Linked DNA regions of Oharaeibacter diazotrophicus. The protein of the gene in region 1 interacts with the protein of each later gene in a pairwise test. Links are inferred from orthologs where the notes say so. Each region holds a gene or a part of one and is shown on either strand. Other genes may lie near its edges.

The links.
Region 2: the proteins of EDD54_RS00940 (region 1) and EDD54_RS17280 interact in binary tests that used the Escherichia coli proteins (3 or more experiments, as listed by UniProt). The link is inferred for Oharaeibacter diazotrophicus from one-to-one orthologs.

Annotation. Positions count from the first base shown.
Region 1 is NZ_SNXY01000006.1:169,023-176,122, reverse strand. What follows is about bases 2,819-5,806. They hold EDD54_RS00940 (DeoR/GlpR family DNA-binding transcription regulator), read left to right. Parts: upstream 2,819-3,900; coding sequence 3,901-4,713; downstream 4,714-5,806. Other genes in these bases: rhaS (rhamnose ABC transporter substrate-binding protein), read left to right, coding at 4,780-5,772; EDD54_RS00945 (bifunctional rhamnulose-1-phosphate aldolase/short-chain dehydrogenase), read right to left, coding at 2,819-3,682. Outside these bases: rhaI (L-rhamnose catabolism isomerase), read right to left, coding at 20-1,309; EDD54_RS00950 (YqaE/Pmp3 family membrane protein), read left to right, coding at 1,414-1,572; more of EDD54_RS00945, read right to left, coding at 1,589-2,818; EDD54_RS00930 (sugar ABC transporter ATP-binding protein), read left to right, coding at 5,940-7,100. UniProt on the Escherichia coli protein: Represses ulaG and the ulaABCDEF operon. Two ulaR binding sites have been identified in each promoter.
Region 2 is NZ_SNXY01000009.1:480,392-487,807, reverse strand. The notes cover bases 2,615-5,918. They hold EDD54_RS17280 (bifunctional acetate--CoA ligase family protein/GNAT family N-acetyltransferase), read right to left. Parts: upstream 5,551-5,918; coding sequence 2,815-5,550; downstream 2,615-2,814. Other genes in these bases: EDD54_RS17275 (universal stress protein), read right to left, coding at 5,739-5,918. Also shown: EDD54_RS17290 (hypothetical protein), read left to right, coding at 1-119; EDD54_RS17285 (methyl-accepting chemotaxis protein), read right to left, coding at 215-2,602; more of EDD54_RS17275, read right to left, coding at 5,919-6,569; EDD54_RS17270 (malate synthase G), read right to left, coding at 6,775-7,416. UniProt on the Escherichia coli protein: Catalyzes the acetyl-CoA-dependent acetylation of lysine residues of a large number of target proteins. Acetylates RNase R in exponential phase cells and RNase II.

The DNA of each region.
Region 1 (7,100 bases):
CCCTACCGCCCCTCCCCCTTCACACGATCCCGCCGCCGCTCGCCTGCGCGGCCGGCCGCTGCGCCGCGACCTTGTCCCGATATCCGCTCGCGCGATAGGCCGCGATCGGATCGATCGCGCCGCCGGCGCGGCGTCTCGCCTCGGCGAGGATCGGATCGACGTCCAGCCGGAACGCCGCCTTGAGCGTCTCGGACGCGAGGAGGGCGTCGTTGGCGTCCTGGGCGGCGTCGAGGGCGGCGCGGTCGACCAGGAGCGCCTTGGCGTAGGCGCGGCGGATCTCGTCCGCCGAACGGATCAGGCTCTCGATCGGGTCGGTGACGTTGTGCGACTGGTCGATCATGTGCGCCGGCCGGAAGGCCGGGTCGGCGGTCTCGGCGTCGACCAGTTCGTTGAAGACGAGGAACAGGCGGAAAGGGTCGACCGAGCCGGTGTCGAGATCGTCGTCGCCGTATTTGGAATCGTTGAAGTGGAAGCCGCCGAGCCGGCCGAACTGGATCAGCCGGGAGACGATCATCTCGATGTTGGTGTTGGGCGCGTGATGGCCGAGGTCGACGAGGCACTTGGCCTTGGGACCGAGCGCGGTCACCGCGAGGTAGTTGGTGCCCCAATCCTGGATCACGGTGGAATAGAACGCCGGCTCGAACATCTTGTGCTCGACGTAGAGCGACCAGTCGTCCGGCAGGCCGGCGTAGATCTCGGCCATGGCGGCGAGATAGCGCTCGAAGGCGCGGCGGAAGTGGCTCTGGCCGGGGAAGTTCGAGCCGTCGCCGATCCACACCGTCAGGGCCTTGGATCCGATCGCCCGGCCGATCTCGACGCACTCGAGATTGTGCGCGACGGCCTGGGCGCGCACGGCCGGGTCGGTGTGGCTGAGCGAGCCGAAGCGATAGGACAGCGGCTGGCCCGGCTGGTCCTGGAAGGTGTTGGAGTTCATGGCGTCGAAGCCGAGACCGAGGGCGGCCGCCTTCGCCCGGAGTTCGGTCGGGTCGGCGGCGTCCCAGGGGATGTGCAGCGACACCGTCGGCGTGGCCCGGCCGAGTTGCTGGATTACCGCGCAGTCGTCGAGCTTCTCGAAGATGCCGCGCGGCTCGCCGCGGCCGGGGAAGCGGGCGAAGCGGGTGCCGCCGGTGCCGACGCCCCAGGACGGGATCGCGACGCCGAAGGCGCCGACCCTCTGCGTCAGCGTCTCGATCGAGACGCCCGCGCGGGCGAGGCGGGCGCCGAGCGCCTCGTAGTCGGCGGCGTGGGCGCTCGCCCGGCGGTCGTTGTCGGCGGCGATCAGTTCGGCCGCGATCGGCAGTTCGGACATGGTCGATCCTCCCGTTTCCTCGTCGGCGGCGACGGCGCGGGCGGGATCCTTCCGGGCGGCGCCGCGTTCACCCGGCGCCACGTCGATCAACCGAAGGATCCCCCATGGACGTCGTCCGCATCCTGCTCGCCATCTTCCTGCCGCCCGTCGGCGTCTTCCTCCAGGTCGGCCTGGGGCTGCAGTTCTGGCTCAACATCCTCCTGACGCTGCTCGGCTACATCCCGGGCATCGTCCACGCGATCTGGGTCATCCTGCGGCGCTGAGCGTCCGACGGCCCCGTCAGCGCGTGAAGCTCTCCTTGTTGCCGGCGTCGACGTTGACGATGTTGCCGGTGCTCTTGGCGGAGAGGTCGCTCGCGAGGAAGTAGACCGCCTCGGCGATGTCCTCGGGGAACACGCTGCGCTTCAGCATCGAACGCTTGCGGTAGTGCTCCTCGAGATCGTCCGGGGCGAGCGCGTAGGCGGCGGCGCGCTGCTCGCGCCATTCGCCGGTCCAGATCTTGGAGCCGCGCAGCACCGCGTCCGGGTTGACCACGTTGACGCGGATGCCGGCGTCGGCGCCCTCGAGGGCGAGGCAGCGGGCGAGATGGATCTCGGCCGCCTTGGCGGTGCAGTAGGCCGCCGCGTTGGGCGAGGCGGCGAGACCGTTCTTGGAGGCGACGAAGACCACCGCGCCGCCGAGCCGCTGACGGCGGAACAGGCGAAACGCCTCCCGGCTCACCAGGAAATAGCCCTTGGCGAGGATGTCCATGTTGCGGTCCCACATGGCGAGCGGCGTCTCCTCGATCGGCGCCGACGACGAGATGCCGGCGTTGGAGACCAGGATGTCGAGGCCGCCGAACTCCACCGCCGTCGCCGCGAAGCCCGCCGCCACGGCCGCCTCGTCGGTGACGTCCAGGCGCACCGCGCGGACGACGTCGGCGCCGAAGCCCTTGGCGAAGTCGGCGCGCGCCGTCTCGAGCGCGGCGTCGTCGATGTCGGCGAGCACGACGCAGGCACCCTCCGACAGGAGCTTGCCGGCGACCGCCCGACCGATGCCGCCGGCGCCGCCGGTGACGAAGGCGATGCGGCCGGCGAGCGACTTCGGCTTCGGCATCCGCTGCAGCTTGGCCTCCTCGAGCAGCCAGTACTCGATGTCGAAGGCCTCCTGCTCGGGCAGTCCGACGTAGGTGTCGACCGTCGACGCCCCGCGCATCACGTTGATCGCGTTGACGTAGAACTCGCCGGCGATGCGCGCCGTCGCCTTGTCGCGGGCGAAGGAGAGCATGCCGACGCCCGGCACGAGGTAGATCACCGCGTTGGGGTCGCGCACGGCCGGCGAATCGGCGTGGCGGCAGCGCTCGTAATAGGCGCGGTAGTCGTCGCGGTAGGCCGCGATCGCGGCGTCGAGGCCGGCGACCACCGCCTCGACGTCGCCCGTCGCCGGGTCGAAGTCGAGCACGAGCGGGCGGATCTTGGTGCGCAGGAAGTGGTCGGGGCACGAGGTGCCGAGCGCGGCGAGTGCCCTGAGGTCGGCGGACCCCACGAACTCCAGCACCGCCGGCTGGTCGTCGAAATGGCCGAGCTTGCGCTCGCCGGCCGAGATGCGGGCGCGGATCTCCGACATCAGCCGGGCGGCGACGGCGCGGCGCGCCTCCGGCTCCAGCGTCGCCACCGCGGCGCCGCCGAAGACGGTGCGGCCGGCGGTCTTCTCGGCGAAATACGCGATCGCCTTGTTGATGATCCTGAGGGTGGTCTCGTAGCAGCCCCGGGCGTCGTCGCCCCAGGTGAACAGGCCGTGGCTCTCCAGCACCACGCCCTTCGCCCGCGGGTTGTCGCGGGCGAAGGTCGAGAGCATCAGACCGAGTTCGAAGCCCGGGCGGCGCCAGGGCAGCCAGCCGATCTCGTCGCCGAAGATCTCGGCGGTCAGTGCCTTGGAGTTCCGCGTCGCGGCGATCGCGATCACCGCGTCGGGGTGCATGTGGTCGACGTGGGCGTAGGGCAGGTAGGCGTGCAGCGGCGTGTCGATCGAGGCGGCGCGCGGGTTGAGGTCGAAGGTGCAGTGGGGCAGGTAGCCCACCATCTCGTCCTCGTGGTCGGGGCCGCGATAGATCGAACGCAGCCGCTCGAGCTTGTCCATGTAGAGCGTGGCGAAGCCGTCGCGCTTCATCGATCCGACGTCGCCGCCCGAGCCCTTGACCCAGAGCACGGTGACGTCCTCGCCGGTCAGCGGGTCGCGGTGCACCACCTTGGCGGAGGTGTTGCCGCCGCCGTAGTTGGTGATGCGCTTGTCGGCGCCGAGCAGGTTGGAGCGGTAGAGCAGCCGGCCGGGCTCGTCGAGCGTCGCGGCGTGGGCCTCGTCCCAGCGGTTGTCCAGGAGCTTCACGTCGGCCATCGGCGCCTCCTCGTCGTCGCGGCATCCCGTCCGCCGGGCGCACACGGCGCGGCGGCGGACCTCTTCCCATGGCGCCGACATATCCCAGACCGGCCCGGCGACTGTCAATCGCTTCCAATCATTTTCGATCATATTGCAGCGCACAATGACCAGTCATGATCGAATCTGATTGACACCGGTCGTTTCAATCGTTTTGATGCGGCTCCGAGGGGAAGCCCATGCACGAACGTGAACGCCACCGCATCATCCTCGCCGCCGTGCAGGAACGCCCGGTCGCGACGGTGCCCGACATCGTCGAGCTGACCGGCGCGTCCGAGGCGACGATCCGGCGCGACATCGCGGCTCTGGCGCTGCAGGGGCGGGTGCGCAAGGTGCGCGGCGGTGCCGAGGCGGTGCATCCGCCGCAGTTCGGTACGTTGTCGGCGCGCCCGTTCCGTGTCGACGAGACGGTCCGCACCGCCGAGAAGCGGGCGGTGGCGCGCGAGGCGGCCAAGTACTGCGCCGACGGCGACGCCGTCATCATCAACGCCGGCACCACCACCTTCCAGATGGTGCACCACGTCGCCCATCTCCGGATGCAGGTGCTGACCAACTCGTTCCCGATCGCCGAGTATCTGGTGAAGCACTCCAAGTGCTCGGTGATCCTGCCGGCCGGCGCGGTCTACCGCGAGCAGGGCGTGATCGTGTCGCCGTTCGACAACGACGGCATCGCCCACTTCTACGGCCGGCGCATGTTCATGAGCGCCCGCGGCGTCTCGAAGGCGGGCATCATGGAGCAGGACAGCCTGATCAGCCAATCCGAGCAGCGACTGATGCGCCAAGCCGACGAGACGATCCTGCTGGTCGACTCGTCGAAGTTCGAGAACCGTTCCAGCCTGATCCTCTGCCCCCTCGACCGCGTCTCCGTGATCGTCACGGACGACGGCGTCACCGACGAGGCGCGGCGGATGGTCGAGGCCGCGGGCGTGACGCTGGTGGTGGCCGAGGTCACGGCCGCCGACCGGCACAGGGAATCCCCGTCGGTGGCGTGAAGGAGGCCGCCCCGGAGGGGGCGGCGCGCGCCGGCGGTGATGCGTTCGACCGGGAGGAGAAGAACCATGAAGCTCTGGAAGAAACTCGCCGTCACCACGGCGGCCGTGCTGGCGCTGTCCACCGCGACCGCCTCGGCCGAGACCGTCAGGATCGCGCTGGTGGTCAAGGCGCTCGGCATCGGCTTCTTCGAGGCCGCCAACAAGGGCGCCCAGGAAGCGGCCAAGGAACTCGGCGACGTCGAGGTCATCTACACCGGCCCGACCAGCACCACCGCCGAAGGCCAGATCGAGGTGATCAACGCCCTGATCGCCCAGAAGGTGAACGCCATCGCGGTCTCGGCCAACGACAAGGACGCCCTCGTCCCGGCGCTGAAGAAGGCGCAGGAGCGCGGCATCACGGTGATTTCGTGGGATTCGGGCGTCGCTACCGAGGGCCGCGCCATGCACCTCAACCCGTCGTCCAACGCGCTGATCGGCAACATGTGCGTCAAGATGGCTGCCGACAACCTGACCGAGCCGGGCGAGGTCGCGATCCTCTCGGCCACCGCCACCTCCACGAACCAGAACACCTGGATCGAGGAGATGAAGAAGGTGCTGCCGAACTATCCGAACGTGAAGCTGGTCGACACGGTCTACGGCGACGACCTCGCCGACAAGTCCTACCGCGAGACGCAGGGCCTGATCCAGAAGTACCCGAACCTGAAGGCGATCATCGCGCCGACCTCGGTCGGCATCGTCGCCGCCGCCCAGGCCGTGACCGACGCCGGCAAGACCGGCCAGATCAACGTCACCGGCCTCGGCCTGCCCTCGGAGATGGCCGGCCATGTCAAGTCGGGCGCCTCGAAGTCCTTCGCGATCTGGAACCCGATCGACCTCGGCTACGCCGCCACCACGATCGCCTACAACCTCGCCACCGGGAAGGCGAAGGCCGGTCCGGGCGCCGAGATCCCGATGGGCCGGATGGGCACGGTGAAGCTCGACGACAACGCCGAGGGCGCCATGGCCGACCCGTTCGTCTACGACGCCTCCAACGTCGAGGAATTCGCCAAGATCTTCTGATCGGCGAAACGCTCGATCCGCGACGGCGCCGCCCCCCGAGGTCCGGCGCCGTCGGCATCCGCCCGTCGGCCGCTCGTGCCGGCGCGCCCCGCCGCCGCACCGTCCGGCGGCGCCCGAGACCACGACGAGAGAGCGGCGCACCGCTCCAGCCGAGGCCCCTCCGACCGATGAACGCCATGCCCGTCCCCGAGACGACCGTCGCCGCGCCCGTGCTGGAGATGCGCGGCATCTCCAAGGCCTTCCCGGGCGTTCGCGCGCTCTCGGACGTGGCCCTGGAGCTGCGCCCCGGCCGCGTCACCGCGCTGATCGGCGAGAACGGCGCCGGCAAGTCGACGCTGGTCAAGATCCTCACAGGCATCCACCGGCCCGACGCCGGCGAGATCCTGATCGACGGCGCGCCCTGCGTCCTGCCGACCGCGGAGGCCGCGCAGGCCGCCGGCATCACCGCGATCCACCAGGAGACCGTGCTGTTCGACGACCTCACGGTCGCCGAGAACATCTTCCTCGGCCACGCGCCGAAGAACCGCCTCGGCCTCGTCGCCTGGGGCGCGATGAACGCCCGCGCCGCGGCCCTGCTCTATTCGATCGACGCCGCCATCGACCCGCGGACGCGGCTGAAGGACCTCTCGATCGCCCAGCGCCACCTCGTGGCGATCGCCCGCGCGCTCTCGGTCGACGCCCGCATCGTCATCATGGACGAGCCGACCGCGGCGCTGTCGCACAAGGAGGTCGAGGACCTCTTCCGCATCATCGAGCGGCTGAAGAGCCGCGGCAAGGCGATCCTGTTCATCAGCCACAAGTTCGAGGAGCTCAGGCGGATCGCCGACGACTACGCCGTCTTCCGCGACGGCCGCCGCGTCGGCGCCGGCCGCCTCGCCGACGTCTCCCACGCCGACCTCGTCCGGATGATGGTCGGCCGCGAGGTCACCCAGGTCTTCCCCAAGCGCGAGGTCGCGATCGGCCCGACCGTGCTCTCCGTCGCGGGCTACCGTCATCCGACCGAGTTCGACGGCATCTCGCTCGAGCTCCGCCGCGGCGAGATCCTCGGCCTCTACGGCCTCGTCGGCGCCGGGCGCTCGGAGTTCTGTCAGGCGCTGTTCGGCGTCACCCGTCCCTCCGGCGGCACCGTCGCCCTCGACGGCCGGACGCTGACGATCCGCTCGCCGGCCGACGCGATCGCAGCCGGCATCGTCTACGTGCCGGAGGAGCGCGGCCGCCACGGCGCGATCACGGCGATGCCGATCGTCGAGAACATCTCGCTGCCCTCGCTCGCCCGCACCGCCCGCCGCGGCTTCCTGCGCTCGGCCGAGGAATTCGCCCTCGCCCGC
Region 2 (7,416 bases), on another replicon or contig:
AGGCCGGCTACAAGCTCGCCCAGCACACCTTCAACATCGGGGACTACGTCTCGATCCGCGACGACGACGGCGAGCTCCACACCTTCCGCGTGGTGGCCGCGGACGCCCTGCCGGGCTGAGGCCGCCACGAGGATACGCCGGGTGGAACGGACGAGGGCCCGGGAGCGACGCTCCCGGGCCCTCGAATGTGCCCGTCCAGGTTCGGAACCGCGCGTCAGGCCGCCATCACGTTGGTCAGGAAGCGGTCGACCGCGATGCGCAGGCGCTCGCTCTGCTCGTTGACGTCGTTGGAGACGGCGAGGACCTGGGCGGCCGACTGGTTGGTCTCGCCGACGACCCGGGTCAGCGCCTGCGCCTCCTGGGCGACCGAGCGGGTGCCGTTGGCGGTGCGCTGGGCGTTGCTCGAGATCTCCTCGGTGGCGCGGCCCTGCTCGACCACCGCCTCGGCGATCGCCGAGGTGGATCGGTCGACGTCGGACATGGTCTCGGTGATGGTGCGGATCGCCTGGACCGCCTCGCCGGTGGCGCCCTGGATCGAGGCGATCTGCGAGGCGATCTCCTCGGTCGCCTTGGCTGTCTGCGAAGCCAGTTGCTTGACCTCCGAGGCGACCACGGCGAAGCCGCGCCCGGCCTCGCCGGCGCGGGCGGCCTCGATGGTGGCGTTGAGGGCGAGCAGGTTGGTCTGCTCGGCGATCGCCTTGATCAGGGCGACGACGTCGCCGATCCGGTCGGTGGCGCGGGCGAGGCCGACGATGATCGCGTCGGAGGCGCGGGCGTTCTCGCCCGCCTTGTGCACGACCATGGTCGCGGTCTCGGCCTGACGGCTGATCTCGCCGATCGAGGCGGCGAGTTCCTCGGCGGCGGCGGCGACGGTCTGCACGCCCGAGGACGCCGCCTCGGACGCCTCGGCGGCCGTGCCGGCGCGGCCGGTGGCCTCCTCGGCGATGGCGGCGAGGGCGCGGGCGGTCGCCTCCATCTGGTCGGCGTTGCCGCCGACGGCGGCGACCAGCACCTCGATCTCCGCACGGAAGTCGGCGATCAGCGCCTCGATGCGCTCCTGGCGCGCGCGCCGGGCCGACTGCTCCGTTTCGGCGACCTCGGCGAGGCGGCGGCGCTCGATGGCGTTGTCGCGGAACACCCGGACCGCCTTCAGCATACCGCCGATCTCGTCGCCGCGCTCGGCGGCGTCGATGGCGACGTCGGTGTCGCCGGAGGCGAGCCGGCGCATGGCGGCGGTGACGCCGGTGATCGGCCGCGAGATGACGCGGGAGAGGCCGAAGGCGACGGCGAAGGCGAGCGCGAGCGCGACGCCGACCGCGGTCAGCATCGCGGTGACGCTGGCGCTGCGCTCGGTGCCCGCCGCGGTGGCGCGGTCGTCGACCACCGCCTTGATCGCCTCGGCCGCCGCGGCCGATGCCGTGCGGGCGGCCTTGTGCGCCTCGTCGAACGCCTTGCTGGCGGCGACCAGCTGGGTGAAGGCCGAGCCGAAGGACGTCGCGGCCTTGCCGGCGTCCGGCAGGCCGGCCGCCTTCATCTCGGCGATCTTGGCGGTTATCTCGGTCTTCAGCGTGCTGACGGCGAGCTTGCCGCCGTCGGAGGGTGCGAGGCGGTAGTTCATCGTCTCGATCGACAGCTTGTCGACGAGGCCGCCGAACACGATGCCGAGGTCGCGCACGGTCTCGGCCTTGGAGCGCTCGGCGTCCTGGATCTCCTTGGACCGACCGGAGGCGCCGGCGACCGTCTTCTGGTTGGCGCCGAGCGTGTCGGCGAGCTGGAGGATGCTGGCGAAGGCCTTCGCGGCCTCGGCGCGCTTGGCCTGGATCTCCGTCATGTCCTGCGATTCGGCGATCTTGCGCATCACCGCGGTCACGGCCTTGACCTGGTCGCCGAGCTGCTGGGCCGTCGCCTCGACCGTGGTGCCCTTCGCGGCCTCGACGATCTTCTGCGCCGCCTGTCGCAGCGTCGGCAGCGCCGCGCGGACGGCGGTGAACTCCTTGGCGTCGGCGGTCGCGAGATAGTTCGACAGCGCCAGCGACGCCTTCAGGCTGACGATCTGCGCCTGGGTGGCGAGGTCGAACACGGCCCGGGCGCTCTCGTAGCTGGCGCCGAGCTCCTCGGCCGCGGTCTTGGCCGTGTTCGCCTTGGCGAGGGCGGAGGTCTCGATCGAGCTGCCGAGCTGGCGCAGGTTGGCGAGCGCGCCGGTCAGCCCCTTGGCGGCGGCGTCGATCTTCGACGAGGCGCTCTCCAGTCCGGCGATCGCCGTGCCGAGACCCTCGACCGCCGCGACCGGTGCGGCGAGGCGCGGATCGGAGGGGTCGCCGAGCCCTGAGAGACCGTCGCGGGCCTCGGCGAGCTTGGCGCGGATGTCGGCGACGATGGCCGCGTCGCGGCTCTCGAGGAAGGCGTTGACGCCGTTGCCGGCGTCGTTGACGTCCGCGAGGATGGCCGCGGACCGGCTGGTCATGTCGACGGCACGGCCGAGGCTGTCGAGCCCGACGAGGCCGACGCCGCTGACGGCGGCGGCCACCAGCGTCAGCGTCAGCACGCCGGCGCCGATCTTGAGCGCGATCGAACGGTTGGCGATGATCCCTGAAAACTTCATGTTCCTGTCGTCCCCGACCGCAGTCGACGGCCTTCTGGCCACTCCCGCGCCAAAGATCGGACATGAAGGGTGAACGGATTGTTGAGACGCGATACGAAAGACGGAGACAATCTTAGGCAGAGATCGGGTCCGATCGTCAGAAGAGCTCAGTAAATCGATCGTTGTACGGAGGGGCGGCGTGACGCACAGGTCGGGCGGACCGTGACAACGTGTCAGCCGAGCGTCGGATCGGCCGCCACCGCGGCGGCAAGGTCGAGTCGGACGGCCATGATCTCGGGGCTCTCGGTCTCGGGATGGGCCTCGAAGCCGAGCGAGGCGCACATGTCGAGCATGGTGGTATTCTCCCGCAGCACCTCGCCGCGGATCTCGGCGTAGCCCTCGCGGCGGGCGAAGCGGACGATCAGGCGCATCAGTTCCCAGCCGAGGCCCATGCCCTTGAGGTCGGAGCGCACCGCGATGGCGTATTCGCCGTGGTCGCGGGCGGCGTCGCCGTGCAGGCGCACCGCGCCGAGCATCTCGTCGCGGGCGGGGTCGATGGCGATGAAGGCCATCGCGCGGGCGTAGTCGATCTGGGTCAGGCGGGCGATGAAGGCGTGGCCGAGTTCGCGCACCCTGGCGAAGAAGCGCAGGCGCATGTCGTCGTCGCTCATCCGCGCGAAGAAGGCGGGATAGAGCCGCTCGTCCTCCGGCTTCAGCGGTCGGACCAGGATCTCGGTGCCGTCGCGGAGGACGAGACGCTGCTCCCACTCGCTCGGATAGGGCCGGATCGCGAGGCGCGGATGGCCGACCGAGGGCACCACCCGGTGGATCTCTGGCGCGGTGTCCGCCCGGACCGAGATGCGGGCGTCGACGGTGACGATTCGCTCGTGGTCGGCGATGATCGGGTTGAGGTCGATCTCGCGGATCCGCGGCTCCTCGGCGACCAGCTGCGACAGCTTGACGAGGCCGAGCGCCAGCTTCTCGCGGTCGACCGGCTTGCGGTCGCGGTAGCCGGCGAGCTGGCGCGACACCCGGGTGCGCCCGATCAGGTCGAGCGCGAGGTTGACGTCGAGCGGTGGCAGGGCCAGCGCCTTGTCGTTGATGACCTCGACCGCGGTGCCGCCGCGGCCGAACACCAGGATGGGCCCGAACACCGGGTCGTCGGCGACGCCGGCGATCAACTCGACGGCCTTCGGCGCCACGATCATCGGGTGCAGCGTCACGCCCTCGATGCGGGCGTCGGGCCGGGCGGCGCGGGCGCGCTCCAGGATGCGGGCGGTCGCGGTGGCGACCGCTTCCGGAGAGGTCAGTTCGAGCTCGACGCCGCCGACGTCGGACTTGTGGACGATGTCCGGCGAGGCGATCTTGGCGACGACGGCGCGGTAGGTCGCGAGCAGGTCGCGCGCCTTGGCTTCGGCGTCGGCCGGGTCGAGCGCCGGCACCGCCGGCACCGCCTGGACGTCGTAGGCGGCCAGCACCTCGGAGACCTCGGTGGCGGTCAGCCACGAACGGCCGTCGCCGATCGCCTTGTCGATCGCGGCGCGGGCGCGGGCGCGGTCGGGCGTGAAGCCGGCGAGCAGGTCCGGCGGCGTCGCCGTCAGCGTCTCCTGCGCGTCGGCGTAGCGGATCAACTGCATCAGCCCTTCGATCGCCCGGTTGGGCGTGCCGAGCACGGGGATCTTCGCCTCGGTGAAGATCGCCTCGGCGGCCGGGTCGTTGCCGAGCCAGCAGGCGATCACCGCCTTGCCGCGGAAATGGGTGCGCTTGTACTGCCGGATCGAGTCGACCACGGCGCTGGCGCAGTCGCGCGAGGAGGCGAGGGCGGTAGGGCAGTTCATCACCACGACGGCGTCGACGCCGGGATCGGCGAGCACGGCGTCGAGGGCGGCGCCGTAGCGCGCCGGCGGCGCGTCGCCGACGATGTCGACCGGGTTGGCCTTCGACCATGTCGGCGGCATCGCCGCCTCGAGGGCGGCCATGGTCTCGGGCGCGAACTGGGCCAGGGTACCGCCGAGGTCGACCAGCCGGTCGACCGCGAGCACGCCGACGCCGCCGCCGTTGGTCACCACCGCGACCCGCTTGCCCGGCACGCGCGGCACGAGGCTCAGCGTTTCGGCGGCGGCGAACAGCTGGCCGAGGTCCTCGACGCGGAGCAGGCCGGCGCGGCGGAAGGCGGCGTCGTAGACCGCGTCGACGCCGGCGAGCGCGCCGGTGTGCGAGGCGGCCGCCTTGGCGCCGGCGGTGTGCCGGCCCGACTTGATCACCACGACGGGCTTGGTGCGCGCGGCCGCGCGCGCCGCCGACATGAAGGCGCGGGCGTCGCGCACCGCCTCGACGTAGAGCAGGATCGCCCGGGTGTTGTGGTCGAGGGCATAGTAGTCGAGCATCTCGGCGAAGCCGACGTCGATGGCGTCGCCGATCGAGACGAGGCCGGAGAAGCCGATCTCGTTCTTCTCGGCCCAGTCGAGCACGCTGGTCAGGATCGCGCCGGACTGGGAGATCAGCGCGAGGTCGCCCTTGCGCGCCATCCGCTGGGCGAACGAGGCGTTGAGCCCGCTGCCGGGGGCGAGGACGCCGATGCAGTTCGGACCGATCACCCGCATGCCCCGCGCGAGCGCGGCGTCGATCGCCTGCTGGCCGAGTGAGCCGGGACCTTGGCCGAGGCCGGCGGAGATGATCACCAGCGCCTTGGCGCCGCGGGCGCCGAGCCGTTCCACCGCGTCGACCACGCCGGCGGCGGGCACAGCGATTACGCCGAGGTCGGGGGCGGCCGGCAGCGCCTCGATCGAGGCCAACAGCGGCGCGCCGTCGATGTCGCCGCCGCGCGGGTTGACCAGCATGACGCGGTCGCCGTAGCCGGCGATCAGATTGCGCGCGACGATGTTGCCGACGCTGCCGGCCTGGGTGCTCGCGCCGACCAGCGCGACGCGGGACGGGCGGAAGAAGGCTTCGAGGGCGTCGAGGGACATCGATCGGGTCTCGGCTCCCGTGGGAGGGGATCAGGCGCTCGGCTCCCGACGCGCGTCGCTTCTCTCCGGCCGGGGGCCGCGGGCGACGCGTCGTGGCGCCGGTCTGCCCGACCGGCGCCGATCTTTCCATCGGCAACGTTGCGGACCCGTGAAGACCCGCGTCCGCATTCGTCCCGACCAGGGGCGTCTCAGTGCACCATCAGCGTCGGCACTTCCATGCGGTCGAGCATGGTGCGGGTGGCGCCGCCGATGATGAACTCGCGCAGGCGCGAATGGCCGTAGGCGCCCATGACGCAGAGGTCGGCGCCGACCTCGCGCAGATGCGCGATCAGCGTCTGCCCGACGTCGCCGGCGTCGCGCGCCACCGTGCGGATCTCGACCTCGAGGCCGTGGCGGGCGAGGTAGGTGGCGACGTCGGCGCCGGGCTCGCCCGACCACGACTTGGCGCTCGCCACGATGGTCACCTCGACCGCCGAGGCCATCTGCAGCACCGGCATGGCGGCGTGGACCGCGCGTGCGGCGGTCGACGAGCCGTCCCAGGCGATGACAACGCGGCCGAACTTCGGCGTGGCGCGGTAGCCGTTCGGCACCACCAGCAACGGCACGCCGGCGTCGAACAGCATCGCCTCGATCAGGCCGGCGCGCATCGGCTCGGGCTGGTCGACGTTCTCCTGGCCGATCACCACCAAGTCCGACAGGTGCGCCTGGGCGACGATCGGCTGGGTGGCGCCGGCGAGCAGCGTCTGGGTGCGCGCCTCGGCGCGCACGTCGGCGGCGGCGGCCGCGGCGGCGAATCGCGCGGCGGCGGCCTTGGCCTGGCGCTCGGATTCCTCGAGCGCGCCGACGATGTAGTCGGCCGGAATCGGCGCGGCGAGGAAGCCCGGTGCGAGCGGCTCCATGGCGAGCGCGAGGCCGGTGACGTGGGCCCCGGTGCCCGCCGCGAGCGCGAGGGCCGCGTTCGGCCCGGGCATGGCGTCGTCGAACACGTCGACGATGGTGAAGATGTCCTTGATGGCCATGGGATTCGCCTCGTCCGTGGAAAACCTGGAAACGCCCGGGCCGGCCCGCGGGGTCCGGCCACCCGCGGAAGTGATCGCACGTCCGGGCGGGGACATCCTTGCGTTCGATCAAGGCGGGGCGTGGGCGGAGCCGGAAACGGCGCCGGCCGCCGCGCGGGAAGAACGCGCGGCGGCCGGCGGATCGGCTGTCGGGGGCGGGCGGGGATCAGCCGGCGAGGCGCTTGGCCTCGCGGCGGCGGGCGTGCAGCACCGGTTCGGTGTAGCCGTTCGGCTGCTCGCGGCCCTTCAGGACGAGGTCGAGCGCGGCCTTGAAGGCGATCGAGCCCTCGAAGTCGGCGGCCATCGGCCGGTAGGCGGGATCGCCGGCGTTCTGGCGGTCGACCACCGCGGCCATGCGGCGGAAGGTGTCCATCACCTGCTTCGGTGTGACGATGCCGTGATAGAGCCAGTTGGCGATGTGCTGGCTGGAGATCCGGAGCGTGGCGCGGTCCTCCATCAGCGCGACGTCGTGGATGTCCGGCACCTTGGAGCAGCCGACGCCCTGGTCGATCCAGCGCACGACGTAGCCGAGGATGCCCTGGGCGTTGTTGTCGAGTTCCTCCTGGACCGCGTCCGGGCTCCAGTTGGTGTCGCGGGCGAGCGGGATCGTCAGGAGCGCCGCCTCCGAGGCGCGCGGCCGGTCGAGGAGGGCGCGCTGGCGGCCGCGGACGTCGACGTCGAGATAGTGCAGCGCGTGCAGCGTCGCCGCCGTCGGCGAAGGCACCCAGGCCGTGGTGGCGCCCGCGAGCGGATGGGCGCGCTTCTCCGCGAGCATCGCCGCCATCCGGTCGGGCGCCGCCCACATGCC